4 regions of the Pseudomonas sp. H1_D05 genome follow, and region 1 is predicted to be linked to each of the others. Evidence: riboswitches for the same ligand, from Rfam matches in the RefSeq annotation. Region 1 holds a riboswitch; each other region holds the start of a gene.
The links. Region 1 has a riboswitch for cobalamin ahead of cobW (cobalamin biosynthesis protein CobW). Riboswitches for the same ligand answer to the same signal wherever they lie in the genome.
Positions count from the first base shown of each region.

Region 2: linked by a shared signal. The riboswitch ahead of AB4O11_RS21300 (TonB-dependent receptor plug domain-containing protein) and the one ahead of cobW (cobalamin biosynthesis protein CobW) in region 1 are both predicted to bind cobalamin.
Region 3: linked by a shared signal. The riboswitch ahead of AB4O11_RS20585 (ABC transporter substrate-binding protein) and the one ahead of cobW (cobalamin biosynthesis protein CobW) in region 1 are both predicted to bind cobalamin.
Region 4: linked by a shared signal. The riboswitch ahead of cobO (cob(I)yrinic acid a,c-diamide adenosyltransferase) and the one ahead of cobW (cobalamin biosynthesis protein CobW) in region 1 are both predicted to bind cobalamin.

Region 1 is NZ_CP162825.1:5,498,261-5,502,469, reverse strand. Features, by position in the region: gene AB4O11_RS24785 (hypothetical protein) at 1-424, opposite strand, end outside; gene AB4O11_RS24780 (2OG-Fe dioxygenase family protein) at 424-1,176, opposite strand; cobalamin riboswitch at 1,527-1,738, shown strand; gene cobW (cobalamin biosynthesis protein CobW) at 1,838-2,911, shown strand; gene cobN (cobaltochelatase subunit CobN) at 2,915-4,209, shown strand, end outside.
Region 2 is NZ_CP162825.1:4,708,303-4,712,511, reverse strand. Features, by position in the region: gene AB4O11_RS21315 (L-dopachrome tautomerase-related protein) at 1-30, opposite strand, end outside; gene AB4O11_RS21310 (zinc-binding alcohol dehydrogenase family protein) at 79-1,086, opposite strand; gene AB4O11_RS21305 (LysR family transcriptional regulator) at 1,197-2,090, shown strand; cobalamin riboswitch at 2,137-2,342, shown strand; gene AB4O11_RS21300 (TonB-dependent receptor plug domain-containing protein) at 2,435-4,209, shown strand, end outside.
Region 3 is NZ_CP162825.1:4,547,539-4,551,747, forward strand. Features, by position in the region: gene AB4O11_RS20575 (ABC transporter ATP-binding protein) at 1-237, opposite strand, end outside; gene AB4O11_RS20580 (FecCD family ABC transporter permease) at 234-1,238, opposite strand; gene AB4O11_RS20585 (ABC transporter substrate-binding protein) at 1,247-2,260, opposite strand; cobalamin riboswitch at 2,405-2,598, opposite strand; gene AB4O11_RS20590 (Ppx/GppA phosphatase family protein) at 2,641-3,576, opposite strand; gene phnX (phosphonoacetaldehyde hydrolase) at 3,924-4,209, opposite strand, start outside.
Region 4 is NZ_CP162825.1:3,735,651-3,739,859, forward strand. Features, by position in the region: gene AB4O11_RS16885 (PQQ-dependent sugar dehydrogenase) at 1-320, opposite strand, end outside; gene AB4O11_RS16890 (hypothetical protein) at 387-971, opposite strand; cobalamin riboswitch at 1,135-1,364, shown strand; gene cobO (cob(I)yrinic acid a,c-diamide adenosyltransferase) at 1,446-2,057, shown strand; gene AB4O11_RS16900 (cobyrinate a,c-diamide synthase) at 2,054-3,436, shown strand; gene bluB (5,6-dimethylbenzimidazole synthase) at 3,433-4,083, shown strand; gene cbiB (adenosylcobinamide-phosphate synthase CbiB) at 4,080-4,209, shown strand, end outside.

The sequences.
Region 1 (4,209 bases):
AATGCCCGCCACTTTCGGGCGCCAGTGATAATACGCAGTCGCCCGGCTCGGTCAGGGCGGCCAGCACGCTCAGCGTGCAGTGCACGCCGGAGAGCACACGGTATTCGACGAACGGCGCGTTGAACATTGCCTGCACGGCTTGGGTCGCCAAAGCCTTTAATGTTTCGACTTCGGGGAAGTGTTCGACCTGCATACCATTGAATTCGGCGGCATAGCATTGACCGTCAATGGCCTGTGCATTGAACAAGTAACGCTCGTAATGGCGATTCTGTCCTAGCGTGCGTGCAGTCTCGGACAATATGTTTTCATTGGCGGTCAGCGATAGTGTGGAAGTTCTTCGTGCGCACGCCTGTTGAAACTGTTCAATGATGAAGTTATGCGCGAGTGGGGTACTGACTGAAAGTGCATGAGTCGAATGATTCATTAGTAGTCCGCCAGGTCGAAGTCGATAATCAACATATCGCGACTGCCGCGATCCGAATTAATGCTCGATGTTTGCAGTGGGGAAACTTCATGCAGAAGTATTCGGTCATTCAAGACGACGGTTTCCAGATAGTCAGTCAAAGTTGCACTGAATACTTGGCCACCTTCTTCATCAAATATCCGGCTTTCGCCACCGATGACATGCTGACGTTGAATCAGGTGTTGAAAGACAAAATCGTGCCCGTCGCGATGTCGGCCCTCAGGAGTGGCCTGGCCAGCATTGCCTTGATCGCAGAGGATACGGAACTGATGGCAGGTCACGAGCCAGTCGCGCGGGCCCAGCGCCATGTCCAGCAGTGCCAGGTCGGCGGCCAGCAGTGTCTGTAGAATCGGGGAGTCAATGAACGTCGCCTCGCAGCGGGTGTAGGTGCGCTGCACCCCGCCCAACAGCGGGTTGTCGGTCTCGGCTTGAAAAAAGTGGCAGTCTTGCAGCGCCGTCCACTGGCGTTCCCGTTGGCGATACTGGAACTTGCAGATGCGTCGTTCGCGAAGACCGTTCTCTGCGCTGAGATACGCATCGGTATGCAAATGCTCCCAGGTCGCATTGAATGCCCTGCATGCTTCGCGTCCCAGCAGCGCAACATCCAATGCTGGATAGTGGGCACTGTGCGCATAGTGGCAATTGCGCAGTAGTTCGGAAAGTTCCTTTAGTCCGGCATCACTTGATAGCCGTAACGCGTTACCGGCACTCATGTTGTGGATACCCATGGGTGCAGGAAAGAAATAGGCAGGATCAAATACTGATAATAATCAGCCATGCAAGAAATCCTTTCTTGAGAGACTCATAGTCCTTGTGCGAACTCATCGTTCATATCTTGTATTGATTTATCAATTTGGTTTTTGTAAAGATATGTAATCGAATGCGCGCAGCCGCTCTATTTCAGGGTTTAACCCGGTGGTGGTTTTTTAATTTAACGGATAGGGCATGTAAGACATAACTTACAACTACTTCTTAAGTGAGAAGTGTTCGCGATCATTAGATGAAAAAGTTGCTGTCCTTATAACCACAATGATCCAGGCGTTGACCCGCCTGCCGTGCATGCGTAGCCTTGCGCATTCGAGGTTCTCCGGCGTGTGCCGGAGCTAAGAAGGGAACGCGGTCAATGCCGCGGCTGCCCCCGCAACTGTGAACGGTGATGTTCGCTGCCACGCCACTGCCAGCTCAACTTATGAGCCCGCGGGAAGGCGCAGCCAACGCCAGGCCCAGCGCCTGAACACCGTCAGCCAGGAGACCTGCCTCGTCACAGATTCTCACTACAACCGGGCGGGGTGATCCGGTGGCGAACTCTCCAGGCACGCACGCGCGTTGCCGGTTCTCGTCCCGTATGCCCGCCGCTTGCCAAAGGGCATACCGATGAAAACACTGGCCAAACTCCCCGTCACCATCGTCACCGGCTTCCTCGGCTCGGGCAAGACCACGCTGCTGCGGCACATGCTCGACAACGCTCAGGGCCGTCGTATCGCGGTGATCGTCAACGAGTTTGGCGAGTTGGGCATTGACGGTGAAATCCTCAAGCAATGCACCATCGGTTGCACCGAAGAAGAAGCCACCGGTCGCGTTTACGAACTGGCCAACGGCTGCCTGTGCTGCACCGTTCAGGAAGAGTTCTTCCCGGTGATGCGCGAACTGGTTGCCCGTCGCGGCGATCTCGACCATATCCTTATCGAAACCTCGGGCCTGGCCCTGCCAAAACCGCTGGTACAAGCCTTCCAGTGGCCGGAAATCCGCAGCGCCTGCACCGTTGATGCGGTGATCACCGTGGTCGACAGCCCGGCCGTCGCTGCTGGCACTTTCGCCGCGTTCCCGGATCAGGTTGATGCCCAGCGCAAACTCGATCCGAACCTCGACCACGAATCGCCACTGCACGAACTGTTCGCCGATCAACTGGCCAGCGCCGACCTGGTGATCCTCAACAAGGCCGACCAGACCAGCGCGGAAGATCTCGCTCGTGTCCGCGCTGAAGTCGCCGAAGAGCTGCCGCCAGCAGTGAAAATCATCGAAGCCAGCAACGGCCGTCTGCCGCTGGACGTGCTGATTGGCCTCGGCGCCGGCTCCGAGGAACACATCGACAGCCGCCACAGCCATCATGATCACCACCACGGTGAAGGCGATGACGACCACGATGACCACGATCACGACGCCTTCGATTCGATCTCCATCGAACTGCCACAAGCCGACGAAAGCCTGCTGCTCGACGCCCTGACGCAACTGGTGGTCAAGCACGGCATCCTGCGCGTCAAAGGTTTCGCCGCGATCCCGAACAAGCCAATGCGTCTGCTGATCCAGGGCGTGGGTACGCGTTTCGACAAGCATTTCGACCGTCAGTGGGGCGCTGATGAAGCGCGCGTCACGCGTCTGGTGTTGATCGGTCAGGAGCTCGACGCCGCGCAACTCGAAGCGCAACTGCGCGCTGCGCTCAGCGTTTAAGCCATGCACCTGCTCAGGACTCAGCCCGGCGGTTTCGTCTCCGATGACAACATTGCCGACCTTGGCCAAACCCCCGCCGAGCTGGTAATCCTGTGCAGCGGCGATTCCAGTCTGGCGCTGCTCGCCGAAGCCGCGCAGCAGTTGCCGGAAGATTACCCGAGCCTGCGTCTGGCCAACCCGATGCAGGTGCAGAATCACGCTTCGGTCGATTTGTACGTCGATGAAGTGCTGCGCCACGCCAAGGTGATTCTGATCTCGCTGCACGGCGGCATCGCCTATTGGCGCTACGGCGTCGAGCGTCTGATCGAACTGTCCGAGCGCGGTGTGCAGGTGATTCTGGTGCCGGGCGATGACCGTCCTGACCCGGAACTCAGCGACCTGAGCACCGTCAACGCTGTGGATCGTGATCGCCTCTGGCAATTCCTGCGCCAGGGCGGACTGGGCAATGCGCTGGACTTTTTCCGCTGCCTCGCCAACCGTTGGCTGGCTCGCGATTACGTCTGGGAAGAACCGCAGGCGCTGCCGCGCACGGCGATTTACCACCCGAATAAAACCAGCGCCGCACTGAGTGACTGGCAAGCCGATTGGCTGCCTGCACATCCGGTCGCGGCGGTGTTGTTTTACCGCTCGCATCTACAAGCGGCGAACACCGCGTTCATCGATGTGTTCTGCCAGCGCTTGCAAGCGGCGGGGCTGAATCCGCTGCCGATCGCGGTGGCCAGTCTGAAAGAACCCGGCTGCCTGACGGTGGTCGAGGACTGGCTGGACGAGGTTGAGGCAGGGGTGATTCTCAACACCACCGGGTTCGCTCAATCCAGCCCGGAAGCGCCGCATCTGCGACCGTTTCGCCGCAATATCCCGGTGATCCAGGCAATCTGCGCGCAGGACAACGAGCCCGGCTGGCGCGACAGCGAGCAAGGCCTGGGTCCACGGGATCTGGCCATGCACATTGCCTTGCCGGAACTCGACGGGCGCATCATCAGCCGACCGATCAGTTTCAAGGATCTGGCCTGGCGCAGTGAGCGCAGTCAGTCCGATGTCGTCTGCTACCGCGCGCAACCTGAGCGCATGGATTTCGTCGCTGAACTGGCGCGGCGCTGGATTGATCTGGCGCAAGTACCAAATGGCGAAAAACGCATCGCATTGATCCTCGCCAACTATCCGACCCGTGATGGGCGCATCGGCAACGGTGTCGGTCTCGACACGCCGGCGGCGGCGCTGAACATCCTGCGTGCATTGCAGGCTGAGGGATATCCGCTCACCGCTGAACTGCCGAATAGCGGCACCGAGTTGATCGA
Region 2 (4,209 bases), 790 kb from region 1:
CAATGCAGCAGAAAGCTTTTTCATACGCATGAGCTGCTCCTGACCGGCCCGCGTGCAGGCCCGTCTGAATGAATGAAATCAGAAACCTTCGAGTACCAGTTTGCCTCGGGCCTTGCCGCTCTCGACCAAGGCATGGGCACGGCGCATGTTTGCCGCGTTGATCGCGCCAAAATGTTCACCGACGGTCGTTTTCAAAATGCCCTGGTCAATCAGATCGCTGACGCGATTGAGCAGGTGATGCTGCTCAATCATGTCCGGGGTTTCGTACAGCGAACGGGTGAACATCAGCTCCCAGTGCAGCGACAGCGACTTGCGCTTGAGCGGCATTACGTCGAGGCTTTCAGGATCGTCGATCACGCCCAGACACCCTTGTGGTTGGAGCACTTCAATCAGCTGCGCAAAATGCTCCTCGGTATGGGTCAGGCTGGCGACATGGCTGACCTCGTCGATGCCCAGTGCCTGCAACTGTGCGAGCAGCGGCTGACTGTGATCGATGACGTGATGCGCGCCCAATTGCCGGACCCAGTCAGCCGTTTCCTGCCGCGAGGCGGTGCCGATGACGGTCAGCTGCGTCAACTGTCGGGCCAATTGCACCAGCATCGAACCGACGCCGCCCGCTGCCCCCGTGATCAACAGGCACTTGCCCTGCCCTGAACCTTCGGTGACACCGAGACGGTCGAACAACAGCTCCCAGGCGGTGATCGACGTCAACGGCAATGCCGCGGCATCCGCAGCACTTAACGAACGCGGTTTGTGCCCGACGATTCGCTCGTCCACCAGGTGAAATTCGCTATAACTGCCGGTGCGGGCAAGGGAGCCTGCGTAGAACACTTCGTCGCCAGGCTGAAACAGCGTCACTTCAGTCCCGACCTCGCGGACGATGCCGGCGGCATCCCAGCCGAGGATTTTCGGTTCTTTGGTGAAAGTGCCGGCGCGTACTTTGGTATCGACCGGATTGACCGACACCGCACGAACTTCTACGAGCAAATCCCGGGGGCCGGAAGTTGGCACCGGAAGGTCGATGTCCTGCAACGATTGCGGATCTTCAATGGGCAAAGCGTGTTGGGTGAAGGTGATGGCTTTCATGGAAACTCGCTGTCTGAAGAGCTGATGTGCTCGCTTGCCGCCATCTTCGACTTCCCAAGCACAAAGAAAAACCAGCAGAATGCGCCAACACTTTCACTGCAGGAGTGAAAATGATCCGCATCGATGATCTTGGTTTGTTCACCCGCAGCGCCGCGCTGGGCAGCTTCACCGCTGCCGCCCATGAGGCGGATTTATTGCCCGGCCAGGTTGCCGCGGCGATCAAGCGTCTGGAGCGTGAGCTGGACGTGCGCCTGTTTGCGCGCACCACCCGCAGCCTGCGATTAACCGCCGAGGGCGAGCAATACTTGCCCACCGCCCACTCGGTGCTGGAGGCGCTCAAGCAAGGCAAGGAAAACCTGCGCGGTGAAAACGCCACGTTGCGCGGCGTGTTGCAAGTGACGGCGCCGTCCGATCTGGGGCGCAACATTTTGCTGCCGTGGCTCACACTGTTTCGCCGCCAGCACCCGGAACTGACCTTGCGCTTTTCCCTGTCGGACCAGATGGCCGACTTGTTTCGTGACCCGGTAGACGTGGCGATTCGATACGGCTCGAATGAAGATGCCAACTACGTGGCGCTGCCGCTGGCACCGTGGAACCGGCGGGTGCTGGTCGCCGCACCGGAATACGTGGAGCGCCACGGATACCCGCGAACGCCGGATGATCTGCACAACCACGCTTGCCTGCTCTACCAGCAAGGCGGCCGGATCTACGACAAGTGGAGTCTGGGCAGTGAAACGATCCAGGTCTCGGGACCGATGTTCAGCGACGACGCCGACATCGTGCGCCGCTGGGCGTTGAGCGGCGAAGGCATCGCCAACAAATCCTGGCTGGACGTCAGTGCAGACGTGATCGCAGGGCGACTGGTCGTGCTACTGAAGGATTTTCCCGGCAATGCCTCACCGTTGAGTCTGGTGTGCCCGCATCGCAAGCAGATCACCCCGGCGGTGTCTCAGCTTTATGCGTGGTTGAGTGGCCAGTTTGTCGCTCTGGAACGTATCCAATAGCTCCCCCTGGTGGTTGCCGCATTGACGAGACGCTACTCGAATGTTCAGATGCCGGCCAGTTTCAGGTGTCCCATGCCGCCGTGCATGGGGTGAAACGGGAAACCGGTACGTTCTTTTCGAACAAGTCCGGTGCTGCCCCCGCAACGGTATGCGCGTGATGTTTTCAATACACCACTGTGGCCAGACGGCCATGGGAAGGTGAAAACCTCGATACGCGCGAGCCCGGAGACCGGCCTGGAATTTCGTTTGGCAAAATCCTGCGGTGGGCGGGCATGGGCCGGTATTGGCTGTGCGCGATGCCTTCTCTTGCATGCTCTTCTGCGAAGATCCTTTTCGAGAAGACAATGATTCGACCTTTCAACACTTCTGCTCCAACCCTGTTCCTTGGCTGCCTGTTCAGCCCGCTGCTACTGGCCGACGACGCGCCGCTGGAACTCAATCAACAAATCGTTACTGCACCGTCAGTGGAATCCACCACCGTCGCCGAGATGGCCAGATTCGGCAGCAAGGTCGAAATCGTCAGCCGCGAGCAGATCGAACGCGCCGGCCCCAGCGCCGATGTCAGCCGGGTGATGCAGATGTTCATTCCAGGCTTGTATGTGGCGCCGAAAAACGGCCCTTTCGACTACGGCACGTATTCGCTGCTCGGCGGGCGCAACGACGACACGCTGATCCTGCTCGACGGCGTGCGCCTGAACAATCGCCTGTACGGCGGCCTCTATCTGGACACTCTGCCGGCCAACGCCATCGAACGCATCGAAGTGCTCAAGGGTGGGCAGAGCCTGTTGTTCGGCACCCAGGCCGTGTCCGGCGTGATCAACATCGTCACCCGCAGCCCGCAATCGCGCAAAGCCGCCGGCGAGGTGAATCTGGGCGTCGACAGCTTTGGCGGCACCACCGAAGACGCCCGCGTCGAGAATATCTTCACTAACGGTTTCGGCGACCTCGGTTTGCTGGCGTACGTCAGCCATAACGTCTCCGACGGTTACCAGCCCTATCGCAACCGCGACATGAAAAACGATTCCGGCAAGGATCGCGCCTACGAAGTCACCACGTTCGGCGGCAAGGCGATTCAGTCATTCGGCGATGATTCGCGGCTGGAGCTGTTTTACCAATACGCCGACGCCAACCTCGATTTCGCCCGCCCGGTCGACAACCACAAGACCACTAACGACCGCGTGCAGCAGATCGCCACAGCGACCTTCGAGCAGACCGTCAATGAGCGCCTGAGCTACTTCGTCAAAGGCCATATCAACGACTGGGACACCCGCTACACGCGTGTCAACAACGTCGCCGGCGGCGGCACCAAGGTCATCAACCACAATGACTATTGGGGCTTCACCGATTGGGGTGTGCAGGCCGAAGGCAAGGCTGAATTGCCCGGCGATCATGTACTGGTGTTTGGCACCGACAATCAATGGTTCAAGGGCCAGGATGATGTGTTGATCATCGATAACGACAAGGCCGAAGCCCACGCTTTCTACACGCAACTGCGCCCGCAGATCGACGCCCTGCCCGACTGGCACCCGAGCATCGGTGTGCGTCACGAAGCCATGAGCGGTGGCGATGGTGCCACCGTCGGCATGCTCACTTCGCTGTATGACCTCAATGACAATTGGTCGGTGCGCGGCCAGTACGGCAGCGCCTACAAACTGCCAAACGCCGAGCAATTGTTCGTCAATGAACCGGGCGACGAGATCGGCAATCGCAACCTGAAGCCGGAAAAAAGCCGCAATGCGGAGCTGGGTGTCGACTACAAAGGCTTTCTGCTCGACCGCGAATTCAGCGCCAGCGTGACCCTGTTCAAACGCAAGATCGACGACTTGATCACCCTCGACGACATTCAATGGGTCAACGGTGAAGGCCAGGTGCGTATGCGCGGTTTCGAGGCCGACGCCAAACTCGCGCTCAACGATCAGTGGAGCCTGCAAGCGGACATGACCCGCAACCTCACCGAAACGCGCAGCGGTGTAACCCTCAACGATATCCCGAGCTTCTTCGCCCGTTCACGCGTGGGTTATGAATCGGAAAATCGCCTGTGGGGCGCCGGCGGTGCGATCCGCTATATCCGCGACATCAAAAGCTCGAAGCAAGTCGAGTACGGTAACTATTCCGTGGT
Region 3 (4,209 bases), 950 kb from region 1:
CTTTTGCGCAATGCTCCGTCGAGCCATTTTGCCCAGGCGTTGACCTTCAAGCAGCACCTGGCCAGCGCTCGGTTCACGCAGCCCGGCCAGCAACTTCAACAGAGTGGATTTGCCCGCGCCATTCGGCCCGACAATGCCCAGGGTTTCGCCACGCTGAACCTCAAGGCTGACACCGTTGAGCAACTCGGCGCCGCGCACCCTGAAGCTCAGGCCGGAACAACTCAAGACACTGTTCATCGTGCCGACCTGCGGCCGACCAGAATCAAGGCGAACACCGGCGCGCCGACCAGCGCGGTAATCACCCCGACCGGAATCACCTGGCCCTTGATCAGTGTGCGCGACAGCACATCGGCGGCTATCAGAAACACCGCGCCACCCAACGCACTGGCCGGCAGCAACCGCGCATGACCGGTGCCCAGCAACAGACGCGCGGCATGAGGAATGACCAGACCGACAAAACCGATCGAGCCGACAATCGACACCATCACTGCCGTCACCAGCGCTGCACAACCGATCAGCAGAATCTGCACACGCCGCACCGGAATGCCGAGCGACGCCGCCGAATCCGCACCAAAGGTAAACGCATCCAGCGCCCGCCGATGCCACAGGCAGACAACCAACCCCAATACGGCCACTGGCACCGCCAGCCACACCGATGGCCAGCGCACGCCGCCAAGATTGCCCAGCAACCAGAACATGATCCCGCGCGCCTGCTCGGAGCTGGCCGAGCGAGTGATCAGAAACGCTGTCAGCGCATTGAACAGCTGCGAACCGGCAATCCCCGCGAGAATGATCTGCCCGGTACCGCTGGCCGAGCCGCTGACCCGCGCCAGCACAATCACCAGCACGAACGCCGTGACCGCGCCGGCGAAGGCACCGACCGAAAGTGAGATGATCCCGGCACCTACGCCAAGCAGTGCGACCATCACCGCCCCGGTCGAGGCGCCGGCAGAAATGCCCAGCAGATAGGGATCGGCCAACGGATTGCGCAGCAGCGACTGTAAAATCACTCCGCAGGTCGCTAACCCTGCACCGCATGCGGCCGCGACCAATGCCCGGGTCAGGCGGTAGTTCCAGACGATGCCTTCATCGATCGGGTCGAGGACATGCCCGGCGCCCCACAATTTGTTCGCCAGCACTTGCAACACCACGTCCGGTGCAATCGAGGTTTCACCGATGGCCACGCCGGCGACCACTGCAATCAACAGGGTCGCCAGGGCCAGGAGCGTGCGGATCAGGCTGGCACTCATTGCGACAGGTCATAGCCGTTGATGGCCGTGGCCAATTGCTCAATGCCCTCGAACATGCGCAGGCTCGCCTGCAGGGCCATGGCGTCGACAATGATGATGCGGTTGTGTTTCACCGCGTCCATGTTGCGCGTCACCGGATCACTGCGCAGGAAGGCGAGTTTCTTTTCATAGTCGTCGGCGGGGAAACGTCGACGATCCATGCGCGCGATGACCAGGAAGGTCGGATTGGCCTTGGCGATGGTTTCCCAACCGACGGTTGGCCACTCCTCATCGGACGCCACCACGTTGCGCACGCCGAGGGTGCTGAGCATGAAATCGGGAACGCCTTTGTGCCCGGCCACGAACGGCTCGATGTCCATTTGTGCGCTGGAGAACCACACCAGCGCGCTGGCGTCTTTGAGCTGTTTGCCTTGGGCGGTGGCAATCGATTTGGCGAGACTCGCCTTGAGTTGATCATTGAGCTGCTGGCCACGCTCCTGAACATCGAAGATCTGCGCCAGTTGGCTCACGCTTTTGTAAATCGTCTCGATGCGAAACGGCGCCAGTCGCGTGCCATCGGCGCCGACGAGGTTGTCCTTGGCTTCGCAATCGGAAGGCAGCAGGTACGTTGGAATCTTCAGTTCATGAAACTGCTCGCGCGTGCCCACCGCGCCTTGCGGGCCGACCATCCATTCCAGTTCCACGGCGACCAGTTCCGGACGCTTGCCGATTACCGATTCGAAACTCGGCTCGTTGTCAGCCAGGCGCTCGATCTGGTCGTTTTGTGCCTTGTATTTGGCCAGCACATTGTTGAACCACAGTGAGGTGCCGACGACTTTGTCGCCCAGGCCCATGGCGTAGAGCATCTCCGTGCCGGCCTGGCCGATGGTCACGGTGCGCGTCGGTGCGTACTGGAAGGTCAGGGTGCTGCCGCAGTTCTCGACCGTCAGTGGATAGACAGTCGGTGCCGCCTGCGCCAGGGCGCCAAGGCTCAGGCCGGTAATGAGGGTGGCGATGCGGGGCAGCAGCATGGGGCAGTCTCCAGGGGAACCGTACGGGGAGCGGGAGAGTACGGTCTGGAAACACACCATCGAACGCGGTCAGGAAAACAGCGCAAGGCCGAGCAGCCAACGAAGACGCGCACGGCACGATGTCCTTCCCGGACACCCCGCCGGTTAGTAATCACTGTGCCGGCAGGTCTCCTGACTGATGCGTCATCGCCTGGCTCCGGCCTTCCCGGGATTCACCCAGTGGCAGTCGTGGAGCAGGCTCGGCACCTACAGTTGCGGGGGCAGTTCCGGTCAATGCTGTGCAAGCACCCCGGATTCCCTATTAGTCCCGTTCGGGAACCAGCGGCGGCATGGTAGTCGATCAAGCCGCCGAAGGGGAGACGAATCTGTTGCGGCGAGGATTAGTGCTGGCTCATCAAACCGTGCAACACGCCCAGACGCAGGCCCGGTTCGGAGGGCAGCATTTGTGCGATACCGAACACTTTGAATGCCGCCAGTATTAACACCAGACCGCCGGGCAGAATGCTCTGGCGGTGTGGTTGCAGGCCTGCGAGCTTGAGCTGTTGCACGTTGTTTACCTTCAACAACAGCAGCGACAGGCGCAGCAGGCCGCCGTAGGTGATGCCGTCCTGGCCGAAGTCGTTGAGGCGATTGGTCTTGAGTACTTTGGCGAGCATGCGCGCGGTGCCGGAAGAGCCGATGGTTTGCTGCCAGCCCTGAGCACGGTAGCGCCGGGCAACTTTTTCAAACTGCAGGATGGCGAAGCGTTCGGCCTCCTGTAGCGCGCCGGCGGACACATCGCCGCCGCGAAAGAATCGCGTGCTCAAGGTGCCGCTGCCGATGGCGATGCTTTCGGTTAACAAGGGTTGTGAGCCCTGGCCGAGGATCAGCTCGGTGGAGCCGCCGCCGATGTCGACCACCAGGCGCAGGTCGTCGGCGCTGGGCAAGGCGTGAGTTACGCCGGCGTAGACCAGCCGCGCCTCTTCATGGCCGCAAATGACGTCGATGGGAAAGCCCAGATGCCGCTCGGCACTGGCCAGAAACAGTTGCGCGTTGTCCGCTTCACGCACCGCGCTGGTGGCCACCGCACGAACCCGGCCGGCCTCGAAACCGCGCAGCTTCTTGCCGAACCGCGCCAACGCCTGCCAGCCGCGATCCAGTGCCAAGGCATCCAGTGCGCCGCCATCAAAGCCTTCGGCGAGGCGCACCGGTTCGCGCAGGGTTTTCACTTCCTGAATCTGCAAGCCTTTGCGGCTGCGCACCGACTGGCCGATCATCAGGCGAAAGGCGTTAGAACCCAGGTCGATGGCGGCAAACAGCGAGGCGTCGTCTTTCATGGGAATCCTTGCAGAGCATCCGTCGCGAGGCTCAAGACGGTTTGCGAGGATTCTGCCGTGATCTTGATGACATCCTGATGACGGGGGCGGGGCGATTGAATGAATTTGCGACTGTCACGACACTGTCATTATCCGGCGTCTATGCTGAGGTCAATACATCGCGTGTTCTTAAAGTTTTTGCTGCCAGTTTTGGCAGCTTTTTTTTGCCCGCGATTTGGCTGTTGATCGTTCCCACGCTCCGCGTGGGAACGCCTCTAGGGACGCTCCGCGTCCAGTGACGCGGAGCGTCACGGGCTGCATTCCCACGCAGAGCGTGGGAACGATCAGCGCAGGGTGCGGACGATCAATCAGCAGGACTGTGGAGTTTCGCCCCGGGCCAGGCGCGCATTGATGTCTTCGATCACTTCGGGCAGCTCGGCGATGGTGTCGATCAGGTAGTGCGGGCGCGAAGGGGCGAACATCTTGCCGATCCGCGCGCGTTCTTCCGCCAGTCGATCCGACGGCAACGCCTTGTATTGCTCATAGGTCAGGCCCAGTGCGTTGCCGGAGCAGGTCAACGCCACCGTCCACATCCCGGCGGCGCGGCCTTCGAGAATTCCCGGCCAGGTGTCGTCGACCTTGACGCAGGCGGCC
Region 4 (4,209 bases), 1.8 Mb from region 1:
CCACTGCTGTCATCGGGCTTTGGCGGGGCATTGGTTTCCGCCACGAGCACATCGCCGTTGGGCAGCACATAGAGCCAGCGCGGATGATCGAGGCCTTCGGCAAATGCCGCGACCTGGGTGCCAGCCGCCGCAGTCGGTTTGCCGCCCTCGGGCCAGCCGATTGCCGGGGCGATGTTCACCGTCGGGATCAGGGTCTTGTTCGGTTCGGGCAGCTTGGGTGACGGGCCGGTGCCGTCGGTGACTTGCAGGCTGGAGGATTCACCGCAGGCGGCGAGCCCTCCGGCGAAGGCGATGACAAAAACGAGCTGGGGCTTGCGCATTGCTGATCTTCCCTATGAATGCATTCCTAATCATAGAGGAGGGCGCAAGCCCGATGGTTCCACTGTTTAGCCGCGGGCTTCCTTGAACAGCACGGCGATGCCCGGGTGATAGTTGCCGGCTTCGCTGCGCAATTTGCGGTAGGCGTAGGGGAAATACCAGGCGACCGCGCAGGTGTGTTCCTTTTGCAGGTCGTCGACCATGTCCTGCAGTTCTTCGGGGCTGGCGCTGTGCTGGGTTTTTTGTGGCGCGACAAACAGGCAGCCGAGCTTGAGGTCGCTGGCGTAGCTGATGCGTTTGGCGTCGTTGGTGATGTCCAGCAGGGCTTGAGTCAGATTCAGGTTGGTAACCTTTGGCCAGCGCTGAGTGGCCTGGATAAAGGCGCGGTCTTCGGCACCGGCGAGAAACAGATCGGCGCGGGCATTGCGCTCGCCTTCTTCGTTCTGCTTGCGCGTGGCAGTGTCGTTCAAAGTGACCAGCTCAGCCATCCAGGCCGCCGCCGAGAGCAATCCGAGATTGGCTTTCTCGTCATGCCAGTAAGGGGTGTCGCTGTCGCCGCGCACGGCGTTGTAGCGGTCGATACAGTCAAACCAGCGTTCAAGCACCGGGCGCAGGAATTCCAGGCGCGGGTTGCTGATGATCATGCCTTGCATCGTCATCATCCTTTATTGTTGTAGTGGGCTTTTCGAGAAAAGCATGGCTCTTTGATATCATTTGTATCAGTGTGGCACAAGATTGGCGGCAGATAAGTGATCGGCGGCAGTTATTCGCTCGATGGCCGCCTCTTTAATTGACGCTCCACCCCCAACCCTCTAACCTTCGCGGCTTGTTTCAGGTGCTCTGTGACCTGCGTCGACAGAGTGAAACAGGGAAGCCGGTGAGGGTTGTCTTCGCACGAAGAACCACCACGATCCCGGCGCTGCCCCCGCAACGGTAAATGAGTGAAAACTGCGCCTTGAGCCACTGCCTCGAAAGAAGCGGGAAGGCGCGCAGTCAGGCATGCGCCGCTCATGAGCCCGGAGACCGGCCTGATCCATCCAGCGGCATCACGGTGGGCGATGCCAGGCTTTTTGCCGTCTATTCTTGTGCCTGCCCGCCGTTATCCAGCCTCAACGGAGAGCTCCCCCATGACTGATTCCCCCGAGCGCGACGAACGCCATCTGGCGCGTATGCAGCGCAAAAAAGCCGTGATCGACGAACGCATCGCCAACTCGCCTGACGAGTGTGGCCTGGTGCTGGTGCTGACCGGCAACGGCAAAGGCAAAAGCAGCTCGGCGTTCGGCATGCTCGCCCGTGCCATGGGCCACGGCATGCAGTGCGGCGTGGTGCAGTTCATCAAGGGCCGTAACAGCACCGGTGAGGAGTTGTTCTTCCGACGCTTCCCCGAGCAAGTGCGCTTCCACGTGATGGGCGAAGGTTTCACTTGGGAAACCCAGGATCGTCAGCGTGACATCGCCGCCGCCGAAGCCGCGTGGGCGGTCTCCCGCGAATTGCTGCGTGATCCGTCGATCGGTCTGGTGGTGCTCGACGAATTGAACATCGCCCTCAAGCACGGCTACCTCGATCTCGATCAGGTGCTCAGCGATCTGCAGGCGCGTCCGCCGATGCAGCATGTGATCGTCACCGGTCGCGCGGCCAAGCCGGAAATGATTGAGATGGGCGACACGGTCACCGAAATGGGCATGCTCAAACATGCCTTCCAGGCCGGCATCAAAGCGCAGAAAGGCGTCGAACTTTGAATCAACCACGTCACTGCCCGGCGGTACTCATCGCCGCGCCGGCCTCCGGTCAGGGCAAGACCACCGTCACCGCCGCGCTCGCCCGTTTGCATCGCAATCAGGGGCGCAAGGTGCGCGTGTTCAAATGCGGGCCGGACTTTCTCGATCCGATGATTCTCGAGCGCGCCAGCGGTGCGCCGGTGTATCAACTGGACATGTGGATGGTCGGCGAGCAGGAAAGTCGTCGTCTGTTGTGGGAAGCCGCCGCCGAGGCGGATCTGATTCTGATTGAAGGCGTGATGGGCCTGTTCGACGGCACGCCGTCCAGCGCCGATCTGGCGCGGCACTTCGGCGTGCCGGTGCTCGGGGTGATTGATGGGACGGCGATGGCGCAGACCTTTGGTGCGCTGGCGCTCGGCTTGGCCAAGTATCAGCCAGATCTGCCGTTTGCCGGTGTGTTGGCCAACCGCGTTGGCACCTTGCGCCATGCGCAATTGCTCGAAGGCAGCCTCACCGAAGGTCTGCGCTGGTACGGCGCGTTGTCCCGAGAAACTGGCATCGAATTGCCGAGCCGCCATCTCGGTCTGGTCCAGGCCAGTGAATTGAATGACCTCGATGTGCGTCTCGACGCCGCCGCCGATGCATTGGCCAGCAGTTGTGAGGTAGCGCTGCCACCGGCGGTGGAGTTTGCCGCACCGGACGTGATCGCTGTCGAGCCGTTGCTGAAGAATATGCGAATTGCCGTCGCCCGTGATGAAGCGTTTGCTTTCACCTACGGCGCGAGTCTCGATCTGTTGCGGGCGATGGGCGCCGAGTTGAGTTTCTTCTCGCCGATCCGCGACTCGCAATTGCCTGAAGCGGACAGCCTGTATTTGCCCGGTGGGTATCCGGAACTGCACCACGTTGCGTTGTCGCAGAACACCGCGATGTGTGAGGCGATTCGCGCGCATCACGCGGCGGGTAAGCCGTTGCTCGCCGAGTGTGGTGGGATGCTGTACCTGCTCGATTCGTTGACTGACGTTGAAGGCACCCGCGCTGAATTGGTCGGGCTGCTTAAGGGCGATGCGGTGATGCAGAAGCGTCTGGCGGCGTTGGCGTTGCAAGCGGTGGATCTGCCGGAAGGTTCGTTGCGCGGGCACACATATCATCATTCGTTGACGACTACCGAACTGGCGCCGATTGCGCGGGGTTTGAGCCCGAATGGTGGGCGTGGCGCCGAGGCGGTTTATCGGGAAGGGCGGATGACGGCGTCTTATGTGCACTTCTATTTCCCGTCGAATCCGAGTGCGATTGCCGCATTGTTTGCACCAGACCGTGAGGCCGCTCCCACAGTTGAAACGGTGGTGACTGAAGCAATGCAATCCCCTGTGGGAGCGAGCTTGCTCGCGAAGAGGCCATGACCGACAACACATTCTCCGAAGCCGAGCGCCAATCGGTTTACCGTGTCATTGCCGAACGCCGCGACATGCGCCACTTCACCGGCGGCAGCGTCGAACCGGAGCTGTTGCGCCGACTACTGGAAGCCGCCCACCAGGCCCCAAGCGTCGGCCTGATGCAGCCCTGGCGTTTCATCCGCATCAGCGACCGCAGCCTGCGCGGGCAGATCCAGAATCTGGTGGAAGAAGAACGCATCCGCACAGCCGAAGCCCTCGGCGAGCGCAGTGACGAGTTCATGAAGCTCAAGGTCGAAGGCATCAATGATTGCGCCGAAGTGCTGGTCGCCGCGTTGATGGATAATCGCGAAAAGCACATTTTCGGTCGCCGTACATTGCCGGAAATGGACATGGCCTCGCTGTCCTGCGCGATCCAGAATCTGTGGCTGGCCTCGCGCGCCGAAGGCCTGGGCATGGGCTGGGTCTCGCTGTTCGAGCCGCAAGCGTTGGCGGATCTGCTGAAGCTGCCCGAGGGTGCCAAGCCACTGGCGGTTTTATGCCTGGGGCCGGTCAAGGAATTCTATCCGGCGCCGATGCTGGTACTCGAAGGGTGGGCGCAGGCGCGGCCGCTCAATGAGTTGCTGTACGAAAATTATTGGGGAGTGAGTCAATGAGTGTGGCGTTGTTGAGTGTCGCCGCAGTGGCGCTGGATGCGCTGTTGGGTGAACCGAAACGCTGGCATCCGCTGGTGGCGTTCGGCAATTTCGCCGGGCGCATCGAGCAACGCTTCAACGCTGGTG